Regions from separate parts of the Arthrobacter sp. BK1 genome, predicted to be linked through region 1. Evidence: riboswitches for the same ligand, from Rfam matches in the RefSeq annotation. Region 1 holds a riboswitch; each other region holds the start of a gene.
The links. A riboswitch is a leader RNA that binds a small molecule or an ion and turns the genes downstream of it on or off. The one in region 1 is predicted to bind cyclic di-AMP.
Positions count from the first base shown of each region.

Region 2: it holds a riboswitch for cyclic di-AMP, as region 1 does, so the genes downstream of both, AC1MCA_RS09655 (NlpC/P60 family protein) here and AC1MCA_RS19380 (LysM peptidoglycan-binding domain-containing protein) in region 1, are expected to answer to the same signal.
Region 3: it holds a riboswitch for cyclic di-AMP, as region 1 does, so the genes downstream of both, AC1MCA_RS06900 (aggregation-promoting factor C-terminal-like domain-containing protein) here and AC1MCA_RS19380 (LysM peptidoglycan-binding domain-containing protein) in region 1, are expected to answer to the same signal.
Region 4: it holds a riboswitch for cyclic di-AMP, as region 1 does, so the genes downstream of both, AC1MCA_RS06095 (C40 family peptidase) here and AC1MCA_RS19380 (LysM peptidoglycan-binding domain-containing protein) in region 1, are expected to answer to the same signal.

Region 1 covers NZ_CM155263.1:4,222,062-4,226,809, forward strand. The annotation lists gene AC1MCA_RS19370 (dienelactone hydrolase family protein) at 1-450, shown strand, start outside; gene AC1MCA_RS19375 (protein adenylyltransferase SelO) at 592-2,055, shown strand; gene AC1MCA_RS19380 (LysM peptidoglycan-binding domain-containing protein) at 2,127-2,966, opposite strand; cyclic di-AMP (ydaO/yuaA leader) riboswitch at 2,970-3,159, opposite strand; gene AC1MCA_RS19385 (coiled-coil domain-containing protein) at 3,537-4,673, shown strand; gene AC1MCA_RS19390 (cupin domain-containing protein) at 4,697-4,748, opposite strand, start outside.
Region 2 covers NZ_CM155263.1:2,138,007-2,142,754, forward strand. The annotation lists gene AC1MCA_RS09650 (hypothetical protein) at 1-127, shown strand, start outside; gene AC1MCA_RS09655 (NlpC/P60 family protein) at 223-1,002, opposite strand; cyclic di-AMP (ydaO/yuaA leader) riboswitch at 1,006-1,171, opposite strand; partial or broken gene AC1MCA_RS09660 (hypothetical protein) at 1,290-1,479, shown strand; gene AC1MCA_RS09665 (hypothetical protein) at 1,560-2,027, shown strand; gene AC1MCA_RS09670 (DUF305 domain-containing protein) at 2,172-2,810, shown strand; gene AC1MCA_RS09675 (F510_1955 family glycosylhydrolase) at 2,900-3,772, shown strand; gene AC1MCA_RS09680 (hypothetical protein) at 3,847-4,335, shown strand; gene AC1MCA_RS09685 (TetR/AcrR family transcriptional regulator) at 4,607-4,748, opposite strand, start outside.
Region 3 covers NZ_CM155263.1:1,569,246-1,573,993, forward strand. The annotation lists gene AC1MCA_RS06895 (HAMP domain-containing sensor histidine kinase) at 1-1,468, shown strand, start outside; cyclic di-AMP (ydaO/yuaA leader) riboswitch at 1,596-1,746, shown strand; gene AC1MCA_RS06900 (aggregation-promoting factor C-terminal-like domain-containing protein) at 1,752-2,501, shown strand; gene AC1MCA_RS06905 (DUF1905 domain-containing protein) at 2,581-3,024, shown strand; gene AC1MCA_RS06910 (HAD-IA family hydrolase) at 3,005-3,685, opposite strand; gene AC1MCA_RS06915 (glyoxalase superfamily protein) at 3,737-4,111, opposite strand; gene upp (uracil phosphoribosyltransferase) at 4,165-4,748, opposite strand, start outside.
Region 4 covers NZ_CM155263.1:1,379,725-1,384,472, forward strand. The annotation lists gene AC1MCA_RS06070 (molybdopterin molybdotransferase MoeA) at 1-98, opposite strand, end outside; gene AC1MCA_RS06075 (DUF6457 domain-containing protein) at 109-402, opposite strand; gene mobA (molybdenum cofactor guanylyltransferase) at 399-1,073, opposite strand; gene AC1MCA_RS06085 (HNH endonuclease) at 1,151-1,651, opposite strand; gene AC1MCA_RS06090 (NlpC/P60 family protein) at 1,911-2,681, opposite strand; gene AC1MCA_RS06095 (C40 family peptidase) at 2,867-3,547, opposite strand; cyclic di-AMP (ydaO/yuaA leader) riboswitch at 3,618-3,783, opposite strand; gene AC1MCA_RS06100 (M23 family metallopeptidase) at 3,928-4,748, opposite strand, start outside.

The DNA.
Region 1 (4,748 bases):
GTCTCCGGAGCCCTCACCAGTGCCGGAGCCCCACGACACGTTGCCGACTTCGGGGCGGCCTTTGAGTACCTCCAAGGGCAGGATTTTGTGGACCCGGACCGGATTGCCATGAACGGCTACTGCTTCGGCGGCGGCATCACCTGGCAGGCGGCAACCGAGTTGCCTGGCCTTAAAGCCACCGCTGCGTTCTATGGGCCCGCCCCTGACCTGGCCAAGGTTCCGTCAATCAAGGCAGCGGTGTTCGGCATCTATGCTGAACGCGACCAGCGGATCACCGGGGCCATGCCCGCCCTCCGCGATGCCCTGGCAGCAAACAACATCAAGTACCAGCTCACCGTGTATCCCGGCGTCGACCACGCTTTCCACAACGACACCGGCGAGCGCTACAACGAGGCACAGGCCACCGCGGCCTGGAACGACACGCTGGCCTGGTTCAAGCAGCACGTCTGAGAGTCGGCTCCACCTCAGCCGACGGGATGGCCATGGTCGCAGGTAGCCCTGCCCTAGGGGCAGGCGCCGCACACCGGAGCGGAGACGGCGGATTTTGGCACTGAAGGCAGCGGACGCACGCCCCGCGGGTAGTCTTGAAAGATGAGAGCCGCAGCCACAACCACGCTCACCTTCGAGGGCCGCTTCGCCCGTGATTTCGAAGAGCTGGCCGTTCCCTGGCAGGCCGAGGAGGCCCCGGACCCGCAACTCCTGGTCCTGAACGAGCGGTTGGCTGCAGAGCTGGGCCTGAGCCCGGCTGAGCTGCGGACCCCCGAAGGGATACGCCAGCTGATCGGCAACCTGATCCCGGAAGGTGCCACGCCGGTTGCCCAGGCGTATGCCGGGCACCAGTTCGGCGGCTATTCGCCGATTCTCGGCGACGGGCGGGCGCTGCTCCTCGGGGAAGTCACGGACGTCCACGGGCGCCTCCGCGACGTCCATCTCAAAGGCTCCGGCCGCACACCGTTCGCCCGCGCCGGAGACGGCCTGGCCGTCGTCGGTCCGATGCTGCGCGAATACCTCGTCAGCGAGTCCATGCACGCGATGGGCATCCCCACGACGCGGTCACTCGCCGTCGTCGGGACAGGGCGGCCGGTCCGCCGCGAAACGATGCTGCCCGGCGCTGTACTCACCCGGGTCGCGGGCAGTCATCTGCGTGTGGGGACTTTCCAGTTCGCCAGGGTCAATGGAGACACGGACCTCCTCCGCCGCCTTGCTGACCATGCGATCGGCCGCCATTATCCGGATGCGGCGAAGGCCATACAGCCTTATGTGGCCTTTTTCGACGCGGTGATAGTTGCCCAGGCGACGCTGGTGGCCCGGTGGATGCTGGTGGGGTTTGTTCACGGTGTAATGAATACGGACAACATGGCGATCTCCGGCGAAACCATCGATTACGGTCCGTGCGCGTTTATGGACGCCTTCAACCCCGGCGCCGTCTACAGCTCGATCGATCAGGGTGGACGCTATGCCTACGCCAACCAGCCGCTGATCGCTGAATGGAACCTCACCCGGCTCGCCGAGGCGTTGCTGCCCCTGCTTCATGAGGATCAGGAACAGGCTGTTGCTCTGGCCGTGGAGTCCCTCGGCGCCTTCCGCATGGAGTACAGCGCCGCGTGGCTGGACGGGATGAAGGCCAAACTGGGGCTGGGCGCGGCCGCAAGCAATGATGTGGCGTCGTCGCTGGCAGTGGACCTGCTGGCCATGTTGGAGAAAGGGGACGTGGATTACACCTCGTTCTTCCGGAGCCTCAGTTCAGCAGCCCGTGGGACCACTGAAGATGCCCGTGCCCACTTCGTGGACCCGGGGCCGTTCGAGGCATGGGCTGAACGCTGGCGCGCCCTGGCTCCTGAGGCGGAGGCCATGGACCGGACCAACCCGGCATTCATCCCCCGGAACCACCTGGTTGAGGAAGCCCTTGCCGCCGCTACAGGCGGAGACATGGGCCCTTTCAACCGTTTGGTGGATGTGCTGGCCGACCCCTACACGGAGCGGCCGGGCCTGGATCGCTATGCCGGCCCCGCTCCGGATGACTTCGGGAGCTACCGGACTTTCTGCGGGACCTGAGCGCAGGAAACAGCGGACGACGGCGGCGGGGCGGCTTGCGGCTGCCCCGCCGCCGTCGGTTCCGGCCGGGATCACGCTACGCGGACGAACGACGCTCCCGTGAGCCAGCTGATGGAGTGGACTTCGGTCTTGTAACCGTCCACGCCGCCGCTGACAACCTGGCCGTTGCCGGCGTAAACGCCCACGTGGCCGGCCGTGATGACGAGGTCACCGGCGGCCGGTGCACCCACCACGCTGCCGTACTGGAAGAACTGGCCCGGGGCCAGGTCTCCCACGCTCTTGCCGACCGAACGCAGGGCTTTCTCCACCATGGCGGTGCAATCCTGCTGGATTCCCACCTGCGAGTAGGCGGACGCCAGGATCGCGGAGCCTGCGGCACCGGACGGAGCCGGGGCTGCAGGAGCGGCGGGTGCCGCGGTGGAGGCCAGCCGGATGCCGGTGTTGGTCGGAGCGGCCGGGGCAGCGACTGCCTGGGCAGGTGCCGGTGCGGCGTAGCCGGCGCCCGGAATCTGGATCTGGTCGCCGGGGTAGATAATGGCCGCGATTGACAGGCCATTGGCGGCCAGTACGTCGTTGAGGGTGACGCCGTAGGCGGCGGAAATTGCGCCCAGCGTGTCGCCCGATACGACGGTGTGGACGTTGGCTGCGGCTGCTGCGGGAGCAGCGGCCGGGGCAGCCGCCGGCGCGCTGACCTGTCCTTGGACGTTGGTGGTCCCGGACGCGTCCGGGCCCTGGACGCCGGCCTGGGCTGCAGTTCCGGCACCGAAGAGCATGCCGGACGCGGCCACAGCGATGAGGGTTGGCCTGCCGATGGTGCGGGCGTGTGCTTTAGCTGTCGAAGACAGGCCCGTCAGCACAATAGAGCGGTTTGCAACGGCACGATGGCGTGCGGAAGTGGTGTTCTTTGACATGGTTGATTGCCTCTCCCATGCCTGCGGGGTGAGCTGTCGGGTTCGGGTCGGAGACACCCGGCCGGCAACGCCTCCGTCAAGGACGGAGCGGTATCGACTTAACCCCAAGGCTTCCTTCGAAGCCGTGGAAACGTGGTTCCCCCGTCCCTGCCAGTTGAAAGCGACTGGGGTCCCGGTTCAGCGGCAGGGCTCGGCATACTGACGGGAATGTCCCGGCTTTTAACCGGGGCACCGGACGACCATAACCTCTGTTCGACGGCAATGTCACATTCCGGTAACGGAATGTAAGCGGTAGAAGTGCCTCGCTTCTGCGCCCGCTTGGACACCTGACCGTAACGATGTTGCAGGTCAGGGGCGGAATGCCGTATATGCCGGGTAGGCTCACAAACTATGTCGCGTTTTCTCCATAAAGTGAGGCTGCCTGTCATTGCAGGAACCTTGGCGCTGGCCTTTGCCGCCTCGTTATCAATGCTGCCGGCACACGCTGGGGACGACGCACCGCCCGCCGGTTATCCGTCATGGCAGGACGTGGAGAACGCCAAGCAAAGCGAGGCCGGGAAAGCCGCGGAGGTGGCTAAAATCAATGACCTTCTGGGCGGGCTTCAGAGCAGGGCCGAAGAATTGGGGACAGCTGCGGTCACCTCCGCGGCCGAGTACGCCGTCGCGGAGACAGCCCTCCAGGCAGCCAGCTCAAGATTGGACGAACTGACCGCCCGGACCGCCCGCGCCACCGCCGGACTGGCACAGCACAAAAAGGAAATCGGAGCCCTGGCGGCCCAGTCGTATAAGACCGGCGGCACCAACATGGGCTTCTTCGTGGCCCTGGACGCCGTGCAGACCAACAGCATCCAGGGCCTCAACATCGTCCGGATTGTCAGTGACAAGACCGCCGACCTGGTCAGCAAGGCGTCCGCTGCCGAGCGGGTGTCCCAAGCCCTCGCTGACCAGGAGAAAGCGGCCCGGGCAGAGCGTGAGCGGCTGTCAGCGGAAGCGAAGAGCAAGCTCGACTCCGCCCAGGCAGCCCAGGAAGCCATGTCCCGGCAGATTAAGGAACAACACGACCACGGTCAGGAGCTCACTGCTCAGCTGGCATCCCTCAAGGGGTCAACGGCGGCTGTGGAAGGTGAATTCCGGCAGGGCCAGGCGGCCCTCGCCGCCTATGAGAATGCCCAGGCAGCCAAGCGTGCCGCTGCTGCCGCGCAGGCGCGGCAGCAGGCGGAGGCGGCGGCCAAGGCGGCTGCCCTGGCAGCTGTCCAGAAACCGGTGAACCCTGCGCCGGTGAACCCTGTGCCGGTGGCACCTGCCGCGCCACCGGCGGCTGCACCGGCGCCCGTTCCGAGCCCGACGCCGGCTCCGCCTCCCGCCGTCGTCGTGCCGTCTGTGCCGGGCGGAGCTGTGAACGATCCGGCCGGGGCGAAGAGCTACGCCTCCGGGCGGCTGTCCGCCTACGGCTGGGGCCAGGACCAGTTCCAGTGCCTCGCCCAGCTCTGGACCAAGGAGTCCAACTGGCTGACCACAGCCACCAACCCCTATTCGGGCGCGTACGGCATCCCCCAGGCGCTGCCGCCCGGCAAGTTGAGCTCTGCCGGGAGCGACTGGCTCACCAGCTACAGGACGCAGGTGGACTGGGGCCTGGCCTACATCGCGGACAGGTACAAGTCTCCGTGCGGTGCCTGGAGTCACTCGGTTGCCAACAACTGGTACTGACGCCCGGCCGCGGAGGCGGTCCGTCAGGTTCCCGGGGCCTTCGCAAATTCCGCCGCGCTGAGGAATTCAATGCCC
Region 2 (4,748 bases), 2.1 Mb from region 1:
CATCCTCAAGGGCGGCGAGATCGAGCGGCGCAGAACTACGAACATGGTCCAGATGATCTCCCCTGACGCGCACGCCCACTTCCAGGCAGACAGCGACGTATCCGCACTCTTGGTACAGCTCCCCTAAACACCCCCGGTTCGCATCTGGCCAAGCCGCCAAGGCATGCTGAAGGCCGGTGATGCATTGCCCCCAAGGCATTGAATCACCGGCCTTCAGTGTTTCTATATGCCTGCGCGGACGAACGTGACGGCGCCCTTTGAGGTCATCCAGGTCAGGGGGTGGACGGCGGTTTCGTTCTTGCCATTAAGGCCGGAGCTGAGGACTTGGCCGTTGCCAACGTAGATGCCTACGTGGCCGGGCTGCATGACCATGTCGCCGGGCTGGGGGTCGGTGACGATGGTGCCGTAGTTCATGAACTGCATGGGGCCGAGGTCGCCGACGGGGATGCCTGCAGCATTCAGGGCGTTTTCGACCAGTCGTGTGCAGTCCTGGATCATGCCGATTTGGGCGTAGGCGGAGGACACCATAGTGGCGTTGATCCCGCCGGCTGCCGGTGCCGCAACGGGAACTGCAGCAGCAGGGGTGACTGTGATCTGAGCTTTGGCGGGTGCAGCGGCCTTCGCCACGACCGGAGCCGCGGCCACGGCCGCCTTGGGGGTCTCGACGGCGACAGGCTTGGGTGCTTCCACTACAGGCGCCGGTGTCGTCTTCACGGCGGGACGCTCGAAAGTGATCTGGACTGTGGCGTCTGCGCTGAGCGGGGTGTGTACCTGGCTGGTAATTTCCAGGTTTGATGCCGGCTCGGCCTCGCGCTGGGTTGGGGCGTCTGCTGCCTGGGCGGCGATGCCGCTGGTCAGGACGAGTCCGGATGCTGCTGCGATGACGGCGGCCTGGCGGCCGACACCGCCGGCGTTGTCGGCGACGGATTTGGACAGGACAGCCAGGGGGCTGGTGCGGACGGGGTGCGCGCGGCGGCGGCCGTGAGCTTTGCGATTGGGCATGAAAGGGCCTCTCCCACTGCCTGCGAGGTTAGCTGTCGGATTCGGATGGGAGACACCCGGCCGTGGTGATACACAGGTGCATCAGGCACGGCTTCACCCCGAGGCCTGTCGGTAGCAGACCGTTATTGGGTTCCCCGTCTCTGCCGGACGAATTTTGCGAACGGATCCCGGGCAGCGGCAGAGTTAGGCAAGTCTGCTCAGGAGTGCCGCATTCGGAGAACCGGCACGGCTTCAGACCCTACGTCACAGCAGCAACATTTGTCACATTTGCATAACGGCAATAGCGGCAGAACATCATCTGGGCCACCGGCTACAACATCCTCGCTGTTCCTGTAGCGGCCGGTGTCCTGGCCTTCGCCGGGGTCCTACTGTCCCGTCCAGCAGGGGGCGGTGCTGATGCCCTTGTCCACGATTGTGGTGGCACTGAAAGCCCAGCTGCTGCGGCAGGTGAAACTCAATGCCTCCCAGGCACGTTAGACAAGAGACGGTGACCGGCAGGGACACCCCTGCCGGTAGGCTTAAGAATCTGAAAACCTGCACGGAAGGGAGGAACCGTTGTGAGCGCACCATCGCGTGGACCCTTCACCGCGCTCCTCCTTCGGACCGGCTTCCTGACGGCGGCCCTGGCCATCATCGCCGGCGTCTTTGGCATGCACATCATGACCGGGGCCCACCACTTGAGCGCGGCGCACACCATGCCGGCAACAGCCGCCCAATCAACCGTGCACCTGCAAAGCCTCCCTGAGGACCACTCCCATCCACCGGGGACCTCCGGGGCTGCAGTGACCCAAGCGGCAACTGGCTCGCCTTCTTCTTCTTGCGCCCCTGCAGGTTCCTGCCCGGAGATATCCACCGGGGGCAATGCCTGCGTGCTGTCCCCGGGAAACACCTCGCTTACCGCACCTGCTCCGGGCATAGCGCCCTATGCCTTACCCGACTTCGGTGCGGCGGCTGCAGCCAGCACGAACTATTCCTACTCACCGGCCAGCCCCTCCCCCGGTGACCTCTGTATCAGCCGGACGTAAACCAGCATTGACGGCGCCGTGTCCTGCCCGGCGCACCGTCCAGCTATTTCGGCACGCATAAAACAGGTCCCCCGCAAGGGGCCATCACTGCATGCAATCCAAGGGCGCTGCGCGCCGCCGATACTTTTGAGGACCCTGATTTCCATGAAAAAGACCCTGACCATTCCCGCTGCCGCCATCGCTGCTGCGATCGCCCTCGCCGGCTGCTCCACCGGCACCGGTGCCGGAAGTTCCGCGACCAGCATGCCCGGCATGGACCACGGCAGCTCCGCGGCGCCATCAAGCTCAGCCCCGGCAACCTCGGCAGCAGCTTCGGCTGAGTTCAACGACGCGGACACGATGTTCGCGCAGATGATGATCCCGCATCACGCCCAGGCTGTGGAGATGAGCGACATCATGCTCAAAAAAGAAGGAATTCCCGCTCCGGTCACGGACCTGGCCGCCAAGATCAAGGCGGCCCAGGGACCGGAAATCGAGAAGATGACCGGTTGGCTTGAAAGCTGGGGACAGCCCACCGAATTGCCCACCGGCATGGCCCCGGGACACAGCATGTCCGGGATGATGGGTGCGGAGGACATGGCGAAGCTCGAGGCCGCCCAGGGCACCGAGGCCGCCAAACTGTTCCTGACCCAGATGGTCGCCCACCACGAAGGCGCCGTCGAGATGGCCAAGATCGAAACCTCCGACGGAAAGAACCCTGAGGCGGTCCAGCTCAGCAAGGACATCGTCAGCTCCCAGGAAGCCGAAATCCAGGAAATGAAAGACCTGCTGGCAACCCTGTAGCCAGCACACCACCGGCTCCGGCCCCGTCCCCCCGTGGGGCCGGCGCCTTCCCCCACCCCCCCATTTTCTGGACCACCCCTGGAGTTCCCGTGCCCCTGCACTTCATCCACCGAGGACGTCCCGCCGCTGGACTCACCGCGGCCGCCGCCCTCCTGCTGTCCGCCTGTTCCGTCGGCTCGCCAACCGGCACCGCCCCAACCACTGCGGCCACCGGCCTGCCCAGCTCCCACGTCCACGGCCTGAGCGTGAACCGCGAAACCGACCAAGTCCTGCTGGCCGCCCACGAAGGCCTGTTCGACGTCACCAAATCCCCCGCCACCCGAATCGGCGCCACCAATGACCTGATGGGCTTCACCGCAGCCGCTGACCAAGGTGTGTTCTATGCTTCCGGGCACCCGGGCCCCGGTTCGGACCTGCCCAACCCCATGGGCCTGATCCGATCCACAAACGGCGGAGAGACGTGGGAGCAGCTCTCCCGCCAAGGCGAATCCGACTTCCACGCCCTCGCTACAGCCAGGTCCGGAATCGTCGCCTACGACGGAACACTTCAAACCAGCCCGGACGGAAAGACCTGGACCCCGGCCGCAGCCGACTTCGTCCCGGCCGTTCTGGCCGGCAACCCCGAAACCGACACCGTTCTTGCCACCACCCGCGAAGGGCTCCAACGTTCCCGTGACGGCGGGAAAACCTGGGAACTGAATACAGCAGCGCCCATCATCCAATTCGTTGCATTTGCCAGCGGCACTGAAGTCTTCGGCGTCGAGCCGGAGGGTTCAGTCCAATTTTCAGCAGACGCGGGAACAACGTGGGCCCCCACCGGCCGGATCGAGGGTCAGGTCCAGGCGATCTCCGCCGTAAAGAAGGCAGACGGCAAACCATGGATCTGGGCCGCCACCACTGGTGGGCTCGTCGTATCCCCTGATGGCGGTGTGGTGTTTCATGCCCCTGCCGCTGTCCGATGAGCACCACCGGTTCCATTGCCTTCATGGGTCTTACCTGTGCGCTGATAATCGCGGCGGTGTAAGGGGCTTCCCCGATGGAGCATCAGGAGAGAATCTGGTTCGTGGACCCGGTGACGCTGCGGGACGTGGTCGCGGACAGGGATGCGATGGAAGCCCGGCTGGACAGTTGCACCGGCCTGGAACGTGTATGGGTTCTGTCCCTTCTGGGACGTGGTGACGAAGCAGTCACTGACGCCCAAGAACTGCTTGCCGCCTCCACGGACCCGTTCCGTGTCCTGCTCGTTCTTGCTTACGCCTATCAACGGCAGTATCGCTGGCTGGACGCGGCCCAAATGCAGGAACGGGCCCTGCGCGCTGCACGCACGAAGTTCAGGGAAGCCCAGGTCGGCCATCAGATCGGGCGGCGGCTTTTTGGCGAGGGTCTTTACCTCGCTGCCGCGGCCGAGTTCGAATGGGCCGCTGACCTGTTCAAAGCTGCCGAACGTCCCCGTGCGGCACTCACCTCCTACAGGGCAAGAGAACGGGCAATGAAGGTTCACCGGCAAAGCCGGCTCCCCGATTAGAAGGGGAGTTACCTGCCAGCAAGAGGACAGCCATACCGGCCCAACAGGGCAACGAGGAAGGGAAAGGAGGTGCACCGGACCACCGGCCCGGGCACCACCACACAAAAAACCAATGCGGGTCCGGAATTTGTTTTTCAGCCAGTCAAAAGAGCGCCGCAGCCAACGAGCCCTAAACGTCACTTGTAGGTCAGGGCACGTTGCTGACAACGTCGCCCCTTATAGGCGCACTTGCGGCGGACCTCAGCCTCACTACGAGCGTGAGCCGCTTAGCCTAGTTCTCGGCGAAGCGGCGGATGATCGTGCTGCTCTCTTCCCTTATTGCGTGGAGCTCTCCGGCCAACCCGCAGAGGATAAGCCCGGCGTCCGCAACCTGCATGTTCGAGTCGGGTCCGGCCATTCCATCCGATCGAAGA
Region 3 (4,748 bases), 1.9 Mb from region 1:
ACGGAGCTGGCTCAAACCCGCCAACTGGCACCTGCGCACCCGCCTTGTACTGCTTGCCATGGCCCTGCTGGTGGCCATTTGCGGCGCTGTGGGGCTGTTCAGCTACGCCTCGATGGACTCCTTCCTCACCCGGCAACTCGACGAACAGCTGAGCCAGGCCGCCGCCCGGTCCAACGATCCCGGCCGGCCTCCCGCGGGCGGATTCAACGGAAGGGACCCGCTCGACGCACGTGGCCAGAGTGTCGGAACCCTCAATGCGCGCATCGTAAACGGCCAGATCAACAGTGGCGGCTACCTGGACCCGGACACCACACGCTCCGCCCTCAGCTCAGAGGACAAACAGACCCTGCTCGCCCTGGCGCAGAACGGAAATCCCGTAGACCGTTCGCTGTCCACTGGGGATTATCGGATTGTCGCCGTGGCAACAGGCTACGGCGACGTGCTGGTGACCGGTCTTCCGCTCGCCGCAAAGGAAAGCACCCTCACCTCGCTGGTGTGGACATTCACGTTCGTTTCCCTCGGCGGCCTGGCGCTGATCGGACTTGCCGGGACCGTGCTCATTCGACGCACCATGAAGCCGCTGGAGCAGCTATCGGAAGTCGCCACCCGGGTCTCCCGGCTCCCCCTGGATGCCGGAGAGGTGGCACTCGCGGTGCGCGTCCCGCCGTCGAACTCCAATCCCGGAACCGAGGTGGGCAGCGTCGGCCACGCGCTCAACCTCATGCTGGACAACGTGGCCAGCGCCCTGGAGGCGCGGCAAAAGAGCGAAACCAAAGTGCGGCAGTTCGTGGCCGACGCGTCCCACGAACTACGGACCCCATTAACGGCCATCCGCGGTTACACGGAACTGATGAGGATGACCGAGAACTTCACGCCGGACGGCCGGAAGTCGTTGGCACGTGTGCAGAGCCAGTCCGAGCGCATGACCACCCTGGTGGAGGACCTGCTCCTGCTCGCCCGGCTCGACGAGGGCCAGCCGCTGAAACTCAGCGAAGTGGACCTCACCCAGCTGGTGATTGAGACTGTCAGCGACGAAAAAGTTATCGCCCCGGGCCACACCTGGCGTCTTGAGCTTTCGGATGAGCCGATTGCTGTCACCGGCGACGCCTCACAGCTGCGCCAGGTTCTGGTGAACCTGCTCTCCAACGCACGCAAGCACACTCCTCCCGGCACTACTGTGGTTACCAGGGTCTGCAGGGCTGGTGATGGAAGCGCCGAAGTGACGGTAACGGACGACGGCGGCGGCATGCCGGCTGACTTCGTGGACAAGGCCTTCTCGCGTTTTGCCCGCGCAGACGCCGCCCGCGCGGGCACGGCACCGGCTTCCGGATCCGCTGCATCCGAGGGCACCAGCGGACTGGGCCTGTCCATCGTCCAGTCGATCGTGGAGGCTCACGGTGGAACCGTGACCGTACTGTCCAGCCCCGGCCACACTGTTTTCAAGCTTCGCCTTCCCGCCATCCACTGACCCAGCAAGTCGACACGCCGCCGTCGTGATCTCCGTTACCAAAATGTGACTTAAGCGCCGAGCTCCTGTACCGTCGATTAAGTGCAGCTCTATCGGTCTGCATATCCGGATGACGCCAAGCTCTGCCGCTTCCCGGATTCCGCGTTCAGAGGCAGAGGCGGGGGACCCACGGTCCCGGGCCACGAGTGCCCTTGGGGTTAAGCCAGCACGTGATTTTCCGTGTGGCCGGATGCCCTCATCCGAACCCGACAGCTAACTCCGCAGGTGTGAGAGGCGATCCATCATGTCTGAATTCAAGGTACAAACGCGCCCGGAAAACGGGTCAGGGAATCTCCACAGCGGCCGAAAAGTTACCGAAGCGGAGTCAACGGCAACGTCCGAGCCCGTTTCCCCCACGTCACCCCGAACGAAATTTCCCTCCCTGGGCCGGCGTGCAGCCGTCCTCACCGCGGCGTGCGCCCTCCTTGTTGGCGTCGGCGCTGCCGGCCATGCCTCAGACGCCGATTTCCTGGCGGCCAGCGAGACTGCACCGACGGCCGACGCCTCCGCTGCCGGGGATTCCAACCTGAGCTTCGAAAAGGCCGAAATCCAGGCCAAGCCTTCCGCGGAAGCCGCACCGGCAGAAATCAGTGTTGCCCCGCAGGCCGCCGAGCCGGCACCCGCCGCTCCTGCTCCGGCCCCCGCTCCCGCGCCTGTCCCGGCGCCTGCTCCTGTTGTGGCGGTAGATGACCCGGCCGGCGCCCAGGCCTACGCAGCGGGGCAGCTGGCGTCCTATGGCTGGGCCGCTGACCAGATGCAGTGCCTGAAGACGCTCTGGACCAAGGAATCCGATTGGACCACCACGGCCACCAACCCCAGCAGCGGCGCATATGGCATCGTCCAGTCACTGCCCGCGGAGAAGATGGCGAGCGCCGGCGCGGATTACCGCACGAACTACCGCACGCAGATCAGCTGGGGCCTGAACTACATCCAGGAGCGCTACCAGTCGCCCTGCGGTGCGCTGAACTTCCACCTCTCGAACAACTGGTACTAAGCACAGCTGGTCCCTGCTGGCCTTGCACCTGTTGCCCCGGCACCTGTTGGCTTTGCACAAGCCGCGGCATACTGGGGCCATGGAATTCACCACCACAATTCTCGGCAGCGGCAACAAGACCGGCATCGAGGTTCCGGCGGAGGTGGTTGCCGGACTCGGAGCGGGCAAGCGTCCTCCGGTGGTGGTGACCATCAACGGCAAAAGCTACCGCAGCAGCATCGCCGTGATGGGCGGCCAGAACCTGATCGCCGTCAGCCAGCACAACCGCGAGTTCACGGGGGTCTCGGCCGGTGACACTGTGGAAGTGCACGTCGAGCTGGACACGCAACCGCGCATCGTCGAGGTTCCTGACGATCTGGCCGCAGCTCTGGCAGCCGAACCTGAGGCGCAGGCGTTCTACGCCACCCTCAGCTACAGCAGTCAGCGGCGCTATGTGGAGCCCCTCGCTGACGCCAAAACACCGGAAACCCGGGAGCGGCGGATCGCCAAGGTAGTGGACGATCTCAAAGCCGGAAAGAAATAGTCGTTCGTCCCAGCGCATCTGAGCCCAGCGACGCCGAGACTGCCGAGTAGTCAGGAATATGCAGGACGCCGGCCGGCAGCGCTCCCGTGTTGGAGCCCACGGCGATGGTCCGGATGCCTGCGGCCACCCCTGCCGCGATTCCCGCCGGCGCATCTTCAAACACCACAGCATCTCCGGGCTCCACACCCAGCAGGCGGGCCGCCGTCAGGTAGCCCTCAGGGTGCGGCTTGCCCCTGGTCACAATGTCCGCCGTCACGGAAGTTCCCGGCATGGCAAGGCCGGCGGCGTCCATCCGGATGTCCGCCAGAATCCGGTCGGCCGACGTCACCAGCGCCACTGCGTCTGCAGGCAAGCTCCCGAGCAGCCGCGCGGCCCCGGGCAGGGCGATGATGCCGGCGGTCCGCACCCTTTCCATGGCACCGAGTTCCTCGGTGAGCGCCGCGACGTCGGACCCCACCGGAGCGAACCTCCGCACTGTGTCGACCGCCTGCACACCGTGGGAGGTCCGCAGGATTTCGGCGATGTCCAGGTTGTACCGGGCCGCGAACTCGCCCCACACCTCCTCCACCACGGCCGTGGAATCCACCAGCGTTCCGTCCATGTCAAACAGGACGGCACGGCAGGTGAGTGTGCGGACGGCGGCAGGCGCGGGGAGGTTCATACTCCCCATTTTGCCTTATGGAGTATGTACGGCTTTGCCCTTGCCGGCGCGCTACGCGCCACGTCCGGGGATGTACTGCACGGCCCACTTGTTGCCGTCCGGATCCGCAAAATAGACGAAGTGACCCCAGTCCTGCACGTCAATATCGCTGACATCCACGCCATTGTTCTTCAGGTGGCCGTGTGCCGCCTGGATATCAGAGACCACAAGCTGCAGGTTCGGCGCACTGCCTGGCGGGGCATCCGTGAGCCCCTCGCCGATGCTGATTGAGCAGGCCGAACCCGGTGGGGTCAGCTGGACGAATCTGATGGAGTCGGTGGGCCGCTCATCGAAATCCGCGTTGAACCCTACTTTGTTGACGTAGAAGTCCTTGGCGCGGTCGACGTCGGAAACGGGCACAAAAACGAGTTCAAGTTTCCAGTCCATCCGCACAGGCTAGCCGCGAAGCAATGAATCCGGTAGGGCCCGACAGCGGGCAGTCAGCCCGCGATGCCGTACAGGCGGTCGCCGGCGTCGCCCAGTCCCGGGACGATGTAGGACTTCTCGTTGAGCTTTTCGTCAATGGACGCCAGGACGATGGTCACGTTGGCGTCTGCGAGCTCTTCCTCCAGCTTGGCCAGGCCTTCCGGTGCGGCCAGGAGGCAAATGCAGGTCACGTCCGAGGCGCCGCGTTTGAACAGGAACTTGATGGCTTCGCGCAACGTGCCGCCGGTGGCCAGCATCGGATCCAGGACAAAGATCTGCCGGTCCGTGAGGTCCTCCGGGAGACGCTCGGCGTACGTGATGATGTCCAGGGTTTCTTCGTCGCGGGCCATGCCCAGAAAGCCCACCTCAGCGGTGGGGACGAGCTTGGTCATGCCTTCGAGCATGCCCAGGCCGGCCCGGAGAATGGGGACCACCAGCGGAGTGGGCTTGGTGAAGGCGGTTCCCACCGTGGTGCTGACGGGAGTCTCGATGGTGACCGGCTGCGTGCGGACCTCGCGGGTGGCCTCGTAGGCCAGGAGGGTCACCAGCTCTTCCGTCAACTGCCGGAACACCGGAGACGGGGTGTTCTTGTCCCTCA
Region 4 (4,748 bases), 1.8 Mb from region 1:
GCCGCCTTGCGTGCCTCCTCCCACGTATGGGCCAGGTGGTGTGCCGGGGGCTGCTGCGGGTCCGGACGTTCGTCTGCGTCGCCAGGGGCGGCGGTCATTCGACGGGAATCATTCGACGGGCGTCCCTGCGGCTTCAGCGTCGTAGTCTTTGGCCAGCGAGCGGGCCACCTCCATGGCGGAGGACATGGAGACGGCGTCAGTGGCCTGTCCCGATCCGGCAGCCAACCCGGCTGCAAAACCGGCAATGAAAGTGGTCAGCGGAGCGGCCGGGCGCACCACAGAATGCGCGGCCACCCCGGCCAGCGACAGGATCGCGTTGACATCGATCTGGACGTCCTCCAGTTCGTAGGCCTGAAGCAGTGCCCGGCACCACTCGTCCAGTGTCTCGTCCTGGTTTTTCACGCTTTGCCTCCAAAATCATCTGCGTCGGCGTTTTGCTGCGAACCACCAAAGGGTTCCACGCCGGCCACTCCAAGTGCGGCGGCATCGTCCCGGGTATCCACGTCAGCCGTGGAGCCCGCCGGGACGGCGACAAGCTGCACGTCCAGACTAGCAAGGAGTGCCGTGACTGAAGCGTTGGTGAGGCCTCGGCCGGCCGCGAGCACATTCACCGCGTTTTGTAGCGCAAATGTGCTATAAAACGCGACGAGGGGCTGGCGGCGGCCGTCCTCCGAGACAGCAACAAATCCGTCAGGCTGCCCGGCTAAGGCTGTGCCCAGCACCTTCCTGAGCTCTGCCACCGCGAGTTCCACATGAGGCATATCGCAGGCCAACACCAGGGTGAAGGGTGGGCGTTTTCCGCCGACGGCGGCCAGCCGTGCGAGCCCGGCACCGATCGCGGCAGCGGGGCCACCGAAGACGGGTTCCTCCCGGCAGCTGAGCAGCCCTTCAGGCAGTTCCGCGGTGCTTGGACCAACTACGACGGCGGCCCTGGCGGCCCCGGCAGCGGCGGCCGAACGGCGAAGGAGCGTATCGCCGTCGTACGTCAGGCCCTGCTTGGGCACACCTCCCAGCCGGGACGAACGGCCGCCGGCCAGGATGACGGCATCAAAGTCCAGGGGGTCAGGATCCACAGTTCCAGCCTAACCGTGCAGCCACGCCGCGGCACACCCGGGGCGCAGGCTCCAAGGCGATCCGTTGGCGCTGGTGGTCAGGCCGCCCGTTCAGGCAGCAGGAAGGGGTCCCAGGCCGGCGTCGGCTTCTCCAGTTCCTTGATCTGCCAGATGGTGCCGTGGGGCGGCTCGGGAACAATCCTCAGCTTCCACCCCATTTCGGACGGGGTGTGGTCGCCTTTGGTGTTGTTGCACCGCAGGCAGGCGGCCACAAGGTTCTCCCAGGAGTCCGCGCCGCCTCGTGATTTTGGCTGGACATGGTCAATCGTGTGGGCTGCTTTGCCGCAGTAGGCGCACCGGTGGCCGTCGCGCCGCAATACCCCGCGGCGGCTCACTGCGGTGCTGTGGTTGTACCTCGGGCGAATGTAGCGGTTCAGGAGGATCACGGACGGGCGGCCCAGAATCTCCTGCGGTCCCACCACGGGGTCTTCGCCTTCGGCGACAACGCTCGCCTTGCCCGTGAGCACAAGGACCAGCGCCCGGCGGAAGGTGATCACCGCCAGCGGTTCATATCCAGCATTCAGAACGAGAGTGCGCATGCACGTACCTCTTCGTGGCCGCACCCGTCAGGGGCACGAGGGCCGGCTGCCCCCGGCATATCCGGGCTATGGATCGACACCACAAGAGTAAACAAAGAAACCCGCTATCAGCTAATCGCCGTCAGCCGGCCCGCTGTCGTGTCGGGCCCACCCCACTGTCCCGTTCATACTGGGGTTCACCACGGGACGCCATGTGGGGGCCGGAGACAGCAAAGGACCCCCGCCATGGTGGCGGGGGTCCTTAGTGCTGAAGCGGGTGCTAGGAAACGCGGATGAAGACCGGTCCCGAGCCAACGTTGGCGCTGAAAACAACGGTCTGGTTGCCGTTGTAGCCGCCGTGTACTGCCTGGCCGTTGCCGGCGTAGACAGCGATGTGGGCAACGCCTGCGCCGCCGTCGGCGTAGTAGATGAGATCTCCCGGCTGTGCCTCGGCGGCACTGACGGTGCGGCCCAGGCCCAGGTAGCCGGCAGGCCAGTCGTGGAAGTTGATGCCCACGGCGGCAAGCGAGTTGGTCACCAGCATGGTGCAGTCCTGCATCACACCGAGCTGCGCGTAAGCGGCGGACAGGATTGCCGCACCCTTGCCGCTGGCGGCAACCGGAGCCGGGGCGGCCGGAGCCGAAGCGGTGGTTACCTTGACGGCAGCTGCGGGAGCGGGAGCCGCGACGGGAGCTGCAGCTTCCTGCACCTCAACCTCGGGCTCAGGTGCCTCAACAACGGGAGCCGGCGAGGTGGTGACAGCAGGCTTTTCGTAGGAGATGGCAATGGTGGATTCAGCGGAGATGACAGCCGGGGCGGAGACCTCAAGCTCAAGGTTCGAGACCGGGGACACTTCACGCTGGACGTTGGTGTCTGCGGCGTTGGCCGCGATACCGCTGGTGAGGACCAGGCCGGAGGCAGCAGCGATAACCGCTGCCTGGCGGCCCATGCCGCCGGCGTTGTCGCCGACAGCCTTGGCAATGACAGCCAGCGAGTTGGTCTTGGTGGTGACCTCGGCGCGGTGCCGTGCAACTGTTGCACGAGTAGTCATTAATTTCTCTCTTTCGATTTCCTCAGGACCGCGTGGGCAGGCCAGGGGTTTTGGACGCGCCGGCATCTTGGGGGTACGCCGGCACGTCCCGAACGGGGATTTAGCGAAATGGTTCAGGTGGCACTGTTCCTGCAGCGTGAAGCTGCAGGAACTACTGCCAGGCAGGAACCGGGGGCGTTGGCTGGTCAGCCGCCCATGGTGAAGAAGGAGGAGGTGCCCGTGGAGGCCGCGGAGTGGAGCAGGGTGCCCTGTCCGGGGTTCAGCGCGCTGATCATCATGCCGTTGCCGACGTAGATACCAACGTGCGCGCCGCCATTCTGCATGACCAGGTCACCGGGAACCGGCGTGGAGGTCGGCTTCATTGCTGTCCAGGCGTTGACACGGGGAATGCTGATCCCGGCCTGGGCGTAGACCCACTGGGTGAAGCCTGAGCAGTCCCAGCCACTGGGAGTGGTGCCGCCCCACAGGTAGGGGCTGCCGATGCCGGTGTAGGCAATGGCTGCCAGGCCGGAGCCGGAAGCAGTGGAGACGGCGTCTGCGAGCTTGGTCGCAACCTTCTCCGCAGCGTCAGCACCCTGGCTGGCGGCAGCAGTTTCGGTAGCCGTTGACTGCGCACGGACCGTTTCGATCTTCGGCGCAGCGGTGGTCTTGACCACGGGACGCTCGAAGGAAACAGTAGCCGTGGGAGCCGCGGTGACGGCCAGGGCAGCCTGGGCTGACCCGGATTCTGTGGAGGCGGACACGCCGGCGGTTGAATCCGCAGCGTTGGCCGGAAGCCCCATTGTCAGGATCAGACCTGACGCGGCTGCGATGACAGCAGCCTGGCGACCTACGGTCCCGGCGTTTGCACTTACTGCCTTGGACATTGAGCCCAAGGGGTTCGTGCGAACCGTTTGCGCACGGTGGCGCGCAGAATTATGGCGTGAAGACACGAAGGTAGCCTCTCCCAATGCCTGCGAGGTGAGCTGTCGGATTCGGATGGGAGTGCACCCGGCCACGCGGCTTCCTGGGAAGCTTTGTGACTTAACCCCAAGGCCTTCAGAATCAAAGGCCAAAATTGGTTCCCCCGCCCCTGCCAGACGAATTCATGCGAACGGACCTTGAGCGGTGGCAGAGCTAGGCAATCCACTCAAGAACGTCAGCTTCGGAAAAGCTGGCGCGATTTAGACGTTACAGGACTTCTCAGCCAATGTCACATTCAGGTCACGGCATGTCACTGGAATTTGATAGTTGGCCATCATTTGGATCAGAGCCAGCCGGACGGGTCAACGACTTCGCCGTTGACCTGCACCTCAAAGTGGAGGTGGCAGCCGGTGGAGGCTCCGGTGGTTCCACTGAGCGCAACGACGTCGCCGCGGCTGACCGTCTGGCCCATGGTCACACTGGCGGACGAGAGGTGGTTGTACGTGGTTTCAAGGCCATTGCCGTGGTCCACCACCACGCGGTTGCCGCCGCCGTACTGGTGCCAGCCAACAAACGTCACAGTGCCGCTCGCGGCGGCCAGGACCGAAGTCCCGCACTGTGCGGCGAAGTCCTGGCCCCGGTGAAAGTCGCCGGAACCGCCGGTGATGGGGCTGATCCGGAAGCCGAACGGTGAGGCGGTGGCCAGCTGGGCCAAGGGTGCGCCGAGGCTTCCCGCCGAGGCCGCACGGGTAATGGAGCCCGCAGACTGGGCGCTCAGTAGTTGCTTGAGCTTGCCGTCAGGATCGCCCTGCGTGACCACGGAAGAGCGGCTGAAATCGATCTGCGCACCGGCGGCGGCGGAGACTTCGGGCTGCGGGGCGGCGGAAACAGCCGATGCGGGCTGCCCCGGCTCCGGCTGTGCCATCACGGGGCTGGTGGCTGGAACCGTCACCGTGAGGACCAGTCCGGTTGCGGCCAGGGCGATGCCGGCCTTCTGGCCGATGCCACTGGCGGAAGCGAATTCAGTGATTTGCCGGAAGGGCCCCCGGCGACGGCGGGCTTCGCGCTGCGAATCACGCGGCCTGTCGGCAGTAATAACCTCGGGCGCACGCGGCGCCGAAGTGGGGCCCGCAGCGCGACGGCGGCCCCTGGAGTATTGCGTGG